Regions from separate parts of the Halobacillus sp. SY10 genome, predicted to be linked through region 1. Evidence: riboswitches for the same ligand, from Rfam matches in the RefSeq annotation. Region 1 holds a riboswitch; the other holds the start of a gene.
The links. A riboswitch is a leader RNA that binds a small molecule or an ion and turns the genes downstream of it on or off. The one in region 1 is predicted to bind FMN.
Positions count from the first base shown of each region.

Region 1 (4,383 bases):
AACCGGAGCTGTTGATGGATCGATACATAGCCGGACGCGGTCTGGATAACCGCACAGGACAATTTATCGTAGGGGAAGTATTGAGAATGCTTTCTAAAGAAGATATTAAAGTAGGGGTCTATGCGGCAAGCACCGTCAATGAGGAGACCAACATGGGAGGAGCTTATTTCGCTGCGGCCGGCATTGAACCAACAATGGCGATTGCATGTGATGTAACGTTTGCTACCGATTATCCAGGCGTCAACAAGAATAAACATGGCGACGTACGCTTAGACGGGGGACCTGTACTTGCAAAAGGAGCCCCGATCAACAGGAAGATTAACAACCTTCTTGAAAGCACAGCCAAATCTCTTGAAATGGACGTGCAGTATGAGCTAACGCCTAGAATGACTGGGACGGATGCTGATAAGATGAGACTTACCGGCAAAGGCGTTCCGGTTAGTCTTGTTTCACTGCCACTCCGTTATATGCATTCTCCTGTAGAAACTGTAAGCGTTAAGGACATCGAAGAAGAGATCTCCTTATTGGTTGAAATGATTAAGAATATGACAGGAAATGAAAGTTTGGATCCGCTAGAAGATTAATCTGTTCAGCACCGAGGGGTCTCTCTCGGTGTTTTGTTTATTTAAAGCATAATTGGAAAGAATAGCAGATATAATCTTCTATATTAAGGAGTGATCTGCATGGATCGGGAAGCACTGCATCAACAAATTATGACGTTGAAAGGGAAGATCTGCGCCGGGCAACTACAGTTGCATGGATATGATGAATACCTTCTCATGCAACTCGATAAGGTGAAAGATAGTGAAGATGGTCTCGTCGATGTATCCACTGTTTCTTCAACTCTCCGTCTCTTTATAGATGCTACAGAAAAAATGCAGTCTCCATCGGCATAAAAAAAGTCGCTAGAATGCGCCTTTTTTTATTTTCATTCTCATCACTCCTCGCCACTATCCGGCGAAGGAAGGTGTGAGGTTGAAATTGAACGGAAGACAATAATAAAAAGTGGAAGCCAACGAAGTATGGCTTCCACTTTTTGTTATTGATTATTTTTTGGGAGAGCGTTTTGTAAATTTTGAGCCACTTCGCTATTTTGGACATTTTGGCCAACTTGCTGCATTCCACCATTGCGATTCATTCTATTTATCCCATACATTGCTGCGGCACCTATGGCCCCAGCTGTTCCTAGTGCTAACCATGAATTTCTTCTACCCATATTTTAATCATTCCTTTTGAAGTAATGGTTTGAAAGGAGTTACATGACTATTCTGCCTCGAATGATGGATATTATAATGGTTTTTTTAGTCCGTTTATGTGTATGGATTTTCTGTGCATGCAAATAGTAAAAGGTAAACATATCAAGGAGGTGAGGAGATGAAAAGGCAATTAACAATTGTAATGGTGGTGCTGCTCACTTCCATTTTATCTGCGTGTGCTGGCGTAAATCAAAATGAGCCGGAAGATGTCAACTATCAACCCACACGTTATGATCAAGACAATCAAAGAAATCGTATGGATCGTGATGAAGATATGAGGCGTGACTTGGATGAACCGATCATAGATAGGGATGAACAAGAGCCAGATCTTGGAGAAGAACCTTCCGAAGATAACCGGGAAGTTGAAGAACAAATGAACATGAACCAGAGGGAATAGTTCTGCCTTTGAAATGATCGTCAATAAAAGTCGTTACCTTTTTCATTTAATAAAAGTTGCACTAGTTGGGTCTATTTGGAAAATGTTTTTAAAGCATTTTCCTTTTTTTGTTAACGATGCAGGGGGCGTTCAAGGGTACTAACTTCTTCTTCGATCGAAGAATATTGGGTTTGTAGAACGGTGATCGCGTCGTTTACAGCATAATTATAAAAGTGAGAGGCTAGTGAGTTTTGGAAGAATGCCAAGAGGTTTTCAGCCGCGAACTCCGATATTTCTTCATCTCTTTCGTTTAAGAAGAAGGAATGGATGTCTTCAATCATCATTGGATTGCAGTCTTTTATTAATAAAAAAATTATGTATAAGCCGCTTTTGCACAGTTGGAGATCAATTTAAGACAAAGCCATAAGAGGATTCAGTATAAATTCGTGAATATCAACATAATCCTTAAAGAATAGAAAACAACCAGTCACAAAACATTAAGCTTGCGATCTCACAGCGTTTTGTATAAAATAAATTTACAATAACATATCGATTCCATCTTCGGGGCAGGGTGCAATTCCCGACCGACGGTAAGAAGAACGTGGATTCTTCAAGTCCGTGACCCGTATGGTTTGACCATGCGGTGGACCTGGTGAAAGTCCGGGACCGACAGTTAAAGTCTGGATGGGAGAAGATGTCGAACGGATGTGGTAGATTTAACACTACCTCTATTTCCTATGGACACGACTACCCTTAGCCCTAAATGCTACAGGGTTATTTTTATGTGTTTTTATAGGCCGTTTACCTTCATCTGGGATGTGAATCGATGAAAAGATGAAGGAGGAGATCGATGATGGACTCTTATACAGGGCATTCATCAAAACTGCAAAAATTAGTCATTCTAGCGTTACTTGGTACGATATCTATGGTGTTAATGTTCTTGAAATTTCCGCTTCCTTTTTTACCCCCTTATTTAAAAGTGGATGTTAGTGACATTCCTGCTCTTCTAGCTGCGATTTTATTTTCACCACTCGCAGGTATTGTGGTAGAAGGTTTGAAAAATGGTTTATATATGATTTTTACAGGAGTTTCTGATCCCATAGGGGTCGTTGCGAATTTCTTTGCCGGCGTCCTTTTCATTGTTCCGGTTGCCATTATCTATCGTAAAGGCAAGACGATGAAATCACTCGTTTTAGGTTTGGTTTTTGGTTCCGTCTTTATGGCAGTGACGATGAGTGTGCTCAATTATTTCCTTATCCTCCCTGCGTACAGCTGGTTTATGGGTTGGGAGACAATGAGTACAGATGTGAAATGGATGACGATCGTAGCGGGGATTCTTCCTTTTAATGTGATTAAAGGAGCCATTGCTGGATCATTATTTATTATGTTATTCGTGAAAATGAAGGACTGGATTGAACAAAAAAGTGTACGCCAGTCAGCCGCATAAAGAAAGCGAGGGGCCCATGCCCCTCGCTTTTCATTTGCTTAGTTTTTTTCGTTTTCAATTTCTTCCACGTTATAACGTGCTGTAGGCATGGCTTCCAAACGCTCGACTGGTATGGGGTCACCTGACTTCTCACTCAGACCATAACGTCCCTCTTCCATACGCTTTAGAGCATCTTCTACTTCCATTAATTTTTCTCGCGCCTGTTCATAAAACGTTTGTTCTTTCGCTCTCTCAAATTGATCTGTTCCCTGGTCGCCAGGATGATCAGCAACGCTCGATATTTCACCGGTTCGGTCGTTTTCGTAATCTTCTTTAGCTTGATCTTCTTTGTATTCTTTCATTTGCGCTTCCGCTTCTTCTTTCATTTCTAAAAGGCGGTCCTTGAATTTCTGTTTTTGTTTATCATTCAACATGTTAAAAGTGACTCCTTTCGACTATACAGATCGGTTATTTTTTTAATGGAACGACTCCTACGGTGCATCGGGATAAACACACCAATTCATCAGCTTCATTAACAATTTGTATTTCCCATACCATCGTATTTTTTCCGATATGGGCCGGGGTTGCTGTTCCTTTTACATATCCATCACGAGCACTTTTTATATGATTGGCATTGATTTCTACACCGAAAACTTGTTGTTTAGCAGGGTCAATGTTTAAAAATGCTCCGATGCTCGCAGCGCTCTCGGCTAATGCCACACTTGCTCCACCATGGAGGAACCCCATGGGCTGATGAGTACGGTGATCGACAGGCATGCGAATTTCTACCTTTGTCGGATCTGCCGTCAGAACTTCCATTCCTAGTGCTTCCATCAATGTATTCTTCATCATAGTTTTGTTCATTTTTATCCCGTCCTTTTTTTATTATTCCCATTGTAAAAATGGTCAAACCTTCATGTTACGAACTAAAATCATAAATGACTTATTCAACTATCTGGCAGGATTGTAGAAGACTCAATTTAGAGATGTTTCCGGGGTTCGTTGCTAAGTTGAGCGTCAGGGATGGCTGGGAAGCAACTCGCTTTCCTGTGGGAGAGCGCCTAGCTTCCTCGGACTATGTCCTGCGGGATCTCGCCTATCTCCTTCTCCCACGGGAGTCTCGCAGCTTCCCAACCATCCCATTTGATGTATGCGTGAAACGAACCCCTTTGCCGAGGATGAGTGTCTTTCACAATTCCTGGTCTATAGTATTAAAGCGCTCTATAGCAGGCTTTCCATGTAGAATATACATTCTAGGATTTAAAAGCTAATATGGAAAGCATCGTTATTTATTGAAGTGGTTTCGAGATACTTATATGGCAAAG
Region 1 covers NZ_CP174345.1:3,177,031-3,181,413, reverse strand. Annotated here, with positions in the region: gene ACJA3J_RS16300 (M20/M25/M40 family metallo-hydrolase) at 1-584, shown strand, start outside; gene ACJA3J_RS16295 (hypothetical protein) at 684-896, shown strand; gene ACJA3J_RS16290 (hypothetical protein) at 1,040-1,216, opposite strand; gene ACJA3J_RS16285 (hypothetical protein) at 1,375-1,653, shown strand; gene ACJA3J_RS16280 (DUF2164 family protein) at 1,764-1,976, opposite strand; FMN riboswitch at 2,186-2,332, shown strand; gene ACJA3J_RS16275 (ECF transporter S component) at 2,486-3,079, shown strand; gene ACJA3J_RS16270 (hypothetical protein) at 3,118-3,492, opposite strand; gene ACJA3J_RS16265 (hotdog fold thioesterase) at 3,527-3,922, opposite strand.

Region 2 (4,383 bases), 720 kb from region 1:
TGTTTGGACAATCTCGACTTCGGCTCTTCTTTATTTTGTCCGCTCAAAAAATGAGCTACGTATTTCCCGATCATGTCGCACTCAATATTGACACTGTCTCCAGGTCCTTTTGCGCCGAGCACCGTGTGCTCCATCGTATGAGGAATAAGTGAAATTGTCACTCTGGAGTCATCGACACCAAACACAGTCAGGGAAGTGCCGTCCACAGCGATGGAACCTTTATAAACGAAATATTGGATAAGTTCTTCAGGTAGTTCAATTTCATAATAAACGGCATTGGATTCAGGCTTTTTTGAAACGATTTTACCGGTTCCATCAATATGCCCGGATACTAAATGGCCACCGAACCGCCCGCCTGCAGCCATCGCCCGTTCTAAGTTCACCGGGTCCCCCTGCTGTAGTTCATGAATGTTCGTAGCTCTGTAAGTTTCAGGCATGACGTCAAAAGAGACGGTTTCTCCCGTAAAGTTTGTTACAGTCAAACACACGCCATTGACGGATATACTGTCGCCTAATTTGACATCTGTTAATATTTCTTTAGCTGAAAGGTTCACTTCGAGTGCTTCTGTTTTATTTTTCACTGACTTTAATGTTCCTATTTCTTCAACAATCCCAGTAAACATTAAGATTCTCCTTTTTTAACGGAAACAATTTTAATGTCATCCCCTATTTTTTCAATCGAGACGATTTCAAAGGAGCTTACATTCTTTAGCTGTTGTATTCCTTTTCCGCCCACAGGCGTCAAGGCTTCTTTTCCACCGATTAACTTAGGTGCCATATACGTCACGGTTTCATCGACTTTCCCCGCGCGTACGAACGCATCAGCAATCGTCGCTCCTCCTTCAACTAGCAAAGAAGTGACTTTTTGTTCTCCTAAATAACGGAGAACTTCTTCTATGGAAACTTGTTCACCATGAAGCGGGATGATGGTGACATGTTGATAGTTTTCAAAGGTATCCATAGCTTCTTTCTTCACATGATCCCCTACGAAGATCCATGTTGGTGCCGAGTCGTCCTGGATCAATTGAGAGGAAGGCGGCATTCTGAGATGGGTATCAAGCACGACCCTTATCGGGTGGTGGCCTTCCCCCTCTATTCGTGTCGTCAATTTAGGGTTATCCATCAGCACCGTGTTGATTCCGACTAAGATCGCATCTGAGCGGTGTCTATAATGGTGACCATCCAGGCGTGCTTCTTCACCTGTAATCCACTGACTCTCACCTGTAGAGGTTGCAATTTTCCCATCAAGGCTCATAGCCGTCTTCAAACGGACATAGGGCTCTTTCTTTTGAATGAAGTAAAAAAAAGGAGTATTGAGCTCATCGGCTTCTTTTTTCAACACCTCTGTCTTCACCTCAAGACCATGCTCTCTCATCATTCGAATTCCTCTGCCGGATACTTTAGGATTGGGGTCATTCGATGCAACTACCACTCTTTTTATTCCAGCTTCGATGACAGCTTCTGCACATGGGGGGGTCTGCCCATGGTGACTGCACGGTTCGAGCGTGACATAAATCTCTGCACCCTTCGCCTTCTCTCCTGCCATACGAAGGGCATGGACTTCGGCATGAGGTTCGCCTGCCTTGACGTGAACGCCTACTCCCACGATCTGATTATGCTTAACAACAATGGCAGCGACGGAAGGATTCGGACTTGTCTGCCCAACCGTTTCCCGCGCCATGTCTATCGCAATTCTCATGTATCTTTGATCTCGATCCAAGACCTTCACCACCGTTTCCCTATGCTTAAGAAAAAATAAAAAAACCCTGAAGAAGACAGACTTCTCCAGGGTCGTTGAACGTAAATCGCATACACTTAAAAAAGGGTACACGTAATGCTCTAATTTTTGTACCTTTACGTTTCTACAACCTTCTCCCATCCAGACTTTAACTGTCGGCTTTGGAGTTTCACCAAATCAGGGAGAACCGTGCCTAACACTGATTCTCCGTCGCGGGCTAGGAGCAACATGCTCATTACCGCCGGCTGGGACTTTCACCCGACCCCGAAGGTTTTCAATATACGATTATCTCTTACATCCTAAATATATAGGAAATGACGGGAAAGTGCAATTCTAAGAACTCGTATCCTTTTCATTTTTCAACCCGATCCCTATTGTAAAAAATAATAAAATCGGATAAGATAGATTACATTGGGAAAACGTTTGCACAAAACTGTGCACAAACTCATATACAGCAATATTTTTGAGATAGCTTGTAATGGAATCAAGTTTTTATTTTTATACAAATGCGCAATCGGTTGCATCTGCCTGTAATAGGCATCTATAAACGTTACGAAATGAGGCGAATACTATGGAACGTGTATGGTGGAAGGAAGCGGTTGGATATCAAGTCTATCCTCGTAGTTTTCAAGATTCGAACGGTGACGGAATCGGTGATTTGCAAGGAATGATCGACAGACTTGATTATCTAAAAGAAATGGGCATTGATTTTATTTGGATCTGCCCGATGTACAAGTCTCCTAAAGACGATAATGGCTATGATATCTCCGATTACCAGGACATATTAGAGGAATTCGGGACGATGGAAGATTTCGACCGTTTGCTCCAGGAAGTACACAAACGTGACATGAAGCTGATCATAGACCTTGTTCTCAACCACACGAGTGATGAACACCCATGGTTTATTGAATCAAGAAGCTCTAAAGACGATCCGAAGCGTGACTGGTACATTTGGCGTGACGGGAAAAACGGTGGAGAGCCAAACAACTGGGAAAGTATCTTTGATGGTTCAGCCTGGCAGTACGATGAAAAAACAGATCAATATTATTTGCACGTGTTCTCCACAAAGCAGCCGGATTTGAACTGGGAAAATCCTGATGTTCGTGAAGCGTTATATGATACCGTCAACTGGTGGTTGGAAAAAGGAATTGATGGCTTTCGCATCGATGCCATCAGTCACATTAAGAAACGGCCGGACTTTCCGGATATGCCAAATCCGAAGAAAGAAAAGTACGTCTCCTCTTTCGATATGCACATGAACCAGGAAGGCATCCATGAATTTTTACAAGAGTTCAAAGACGAAACGTACAGCAATTATGACGTCATGACGGTCGGCGAAGCAAATGGTGTCAGTGCCGATGAGGCTGATCTTTGGGTCGGAGATAACGGGAAAATGGATATGATTTTCCAATTCGAACACTTGGATCTTTGGGATCAAGATGCAGAACAGCAGCTGGATATCCCAGGATTGAAAAAAGTCCTCACACGCTGGCAGAAAGCTTTGGAAGGGGACGGATGGAACGCTTTGTTCGTAGAAAACCACGATAAAGCCCGTGTTGTATCTACGTGGGGCGACGACGATGTCTACTGGCGCGAGAGTGCAACATCCATTGCAACGATGTATTTCTTCATGCAAGGAACACCCTATATCTATCAAGGACAGGAAATCGGCATGACAAATATGGCCTTCCCTTCTATTGAAGATTATGATGATGTCGCAGCGAAGAATTTGTACAAGGCGAAGAAAGAACAAGGCATGTCCCATGATGAGATCATGCAGATTCTTTGGAATACCTCCCGGGATAACAGTCGTACGCCTATGCAATGGAGCCGTGAAGAAAACGCTGGATTCACGAGCGGCACGCCATGGATGAAAATCAATCCGAACTACAAAGCAATCAACGTCGCAGACCAACAGGACGATCCCCATTCGATTCTGAATCATTATAAAGAGATGATTCGTCTGAAGAAGCAGCATGATCTGTTCACATATGGTACCTATGAGCTGATTCTTCCAGAGGATAAACAGATTTATGCTTATACGAGAACGCTTGGTGACAAAACCGCTTTAGTGATTACAAACTTGACGAAAAATGCAGCAGCATTCACATCCTCTTATACACTGAACTCGGAGGATTTAATCCTGTCAAACCTAATTGTTGATAAACATGTGGATGTAAAGAGTTTTACGCTTAAGCCTTTTGAAGCACGTGTTTACTTATTAAACCAATAAATCACATGTCTTCATCCGCTTGATGAGAACTAAAAAGGACGGCTACCTTGTGAGTGCCGTCCTTTTTGTCATGTAGTAATGCTTGTATCTGCTTCCATTTCAAGTTCAACGTTACCTTGAATGGCTTTTGAAATCATGCAGCTTTTTTCAGCTTTTTCAACGAGGCGGTTCAGTTTGGATAAATCTTTTTCATCCGCTTCCGCGTGCAGGACCACTCTCGGTCTGTGGATGATCTTTTGATAGGTGAAGACTCCATCGGTAACATCCACTATTCCTTCTGACTGCATGTCCATTTCTTTCAGAGGTAGTTCTGCCCTTTCAATCATAGCAGCGAGACTGATGATATAGCAGGTGGCCGCCGCTCCAAGGAGCATTTCATCTGGGTTCGTACCCACATCTGGACCATCCATCT
Region 2 covers NZ_CP174345.1:3,894,835-3,899,217, forward strand. Annotated here, with positions in the region: gene ribE (riboflavin synthase) at 1-623, opposite strand, end outside; gene ribD (bifunctional diaminohydroxyphosphoribosylaminopyrimidine deaminase/5-amino-6-(5-phosphoribosylamino)uracil reductase RibD) at 623-1,699, opposite strand; FMN riboswitch at 1,864-2,014, opposite strand; gene ACJA3J_RS19690 (glycoside hydrolase family 13 protein) at 2,310-3,971, shown strand; gene ACJA3J_RS19695 (OsmC family protein) at 4,040-4,383, opposite strand, start outside.
Region 2: another riboswitch for FMN. It lies ahead of ribD (bifunctional diaminohydroxyphosphoribosylaminopyrimidine deaminase/5-amino-6-(5-phosphoribosylamino)uracil reductase RibD); the one in region 1 lies ahead of ACJA3J_RS16275 (ECF transporter S component).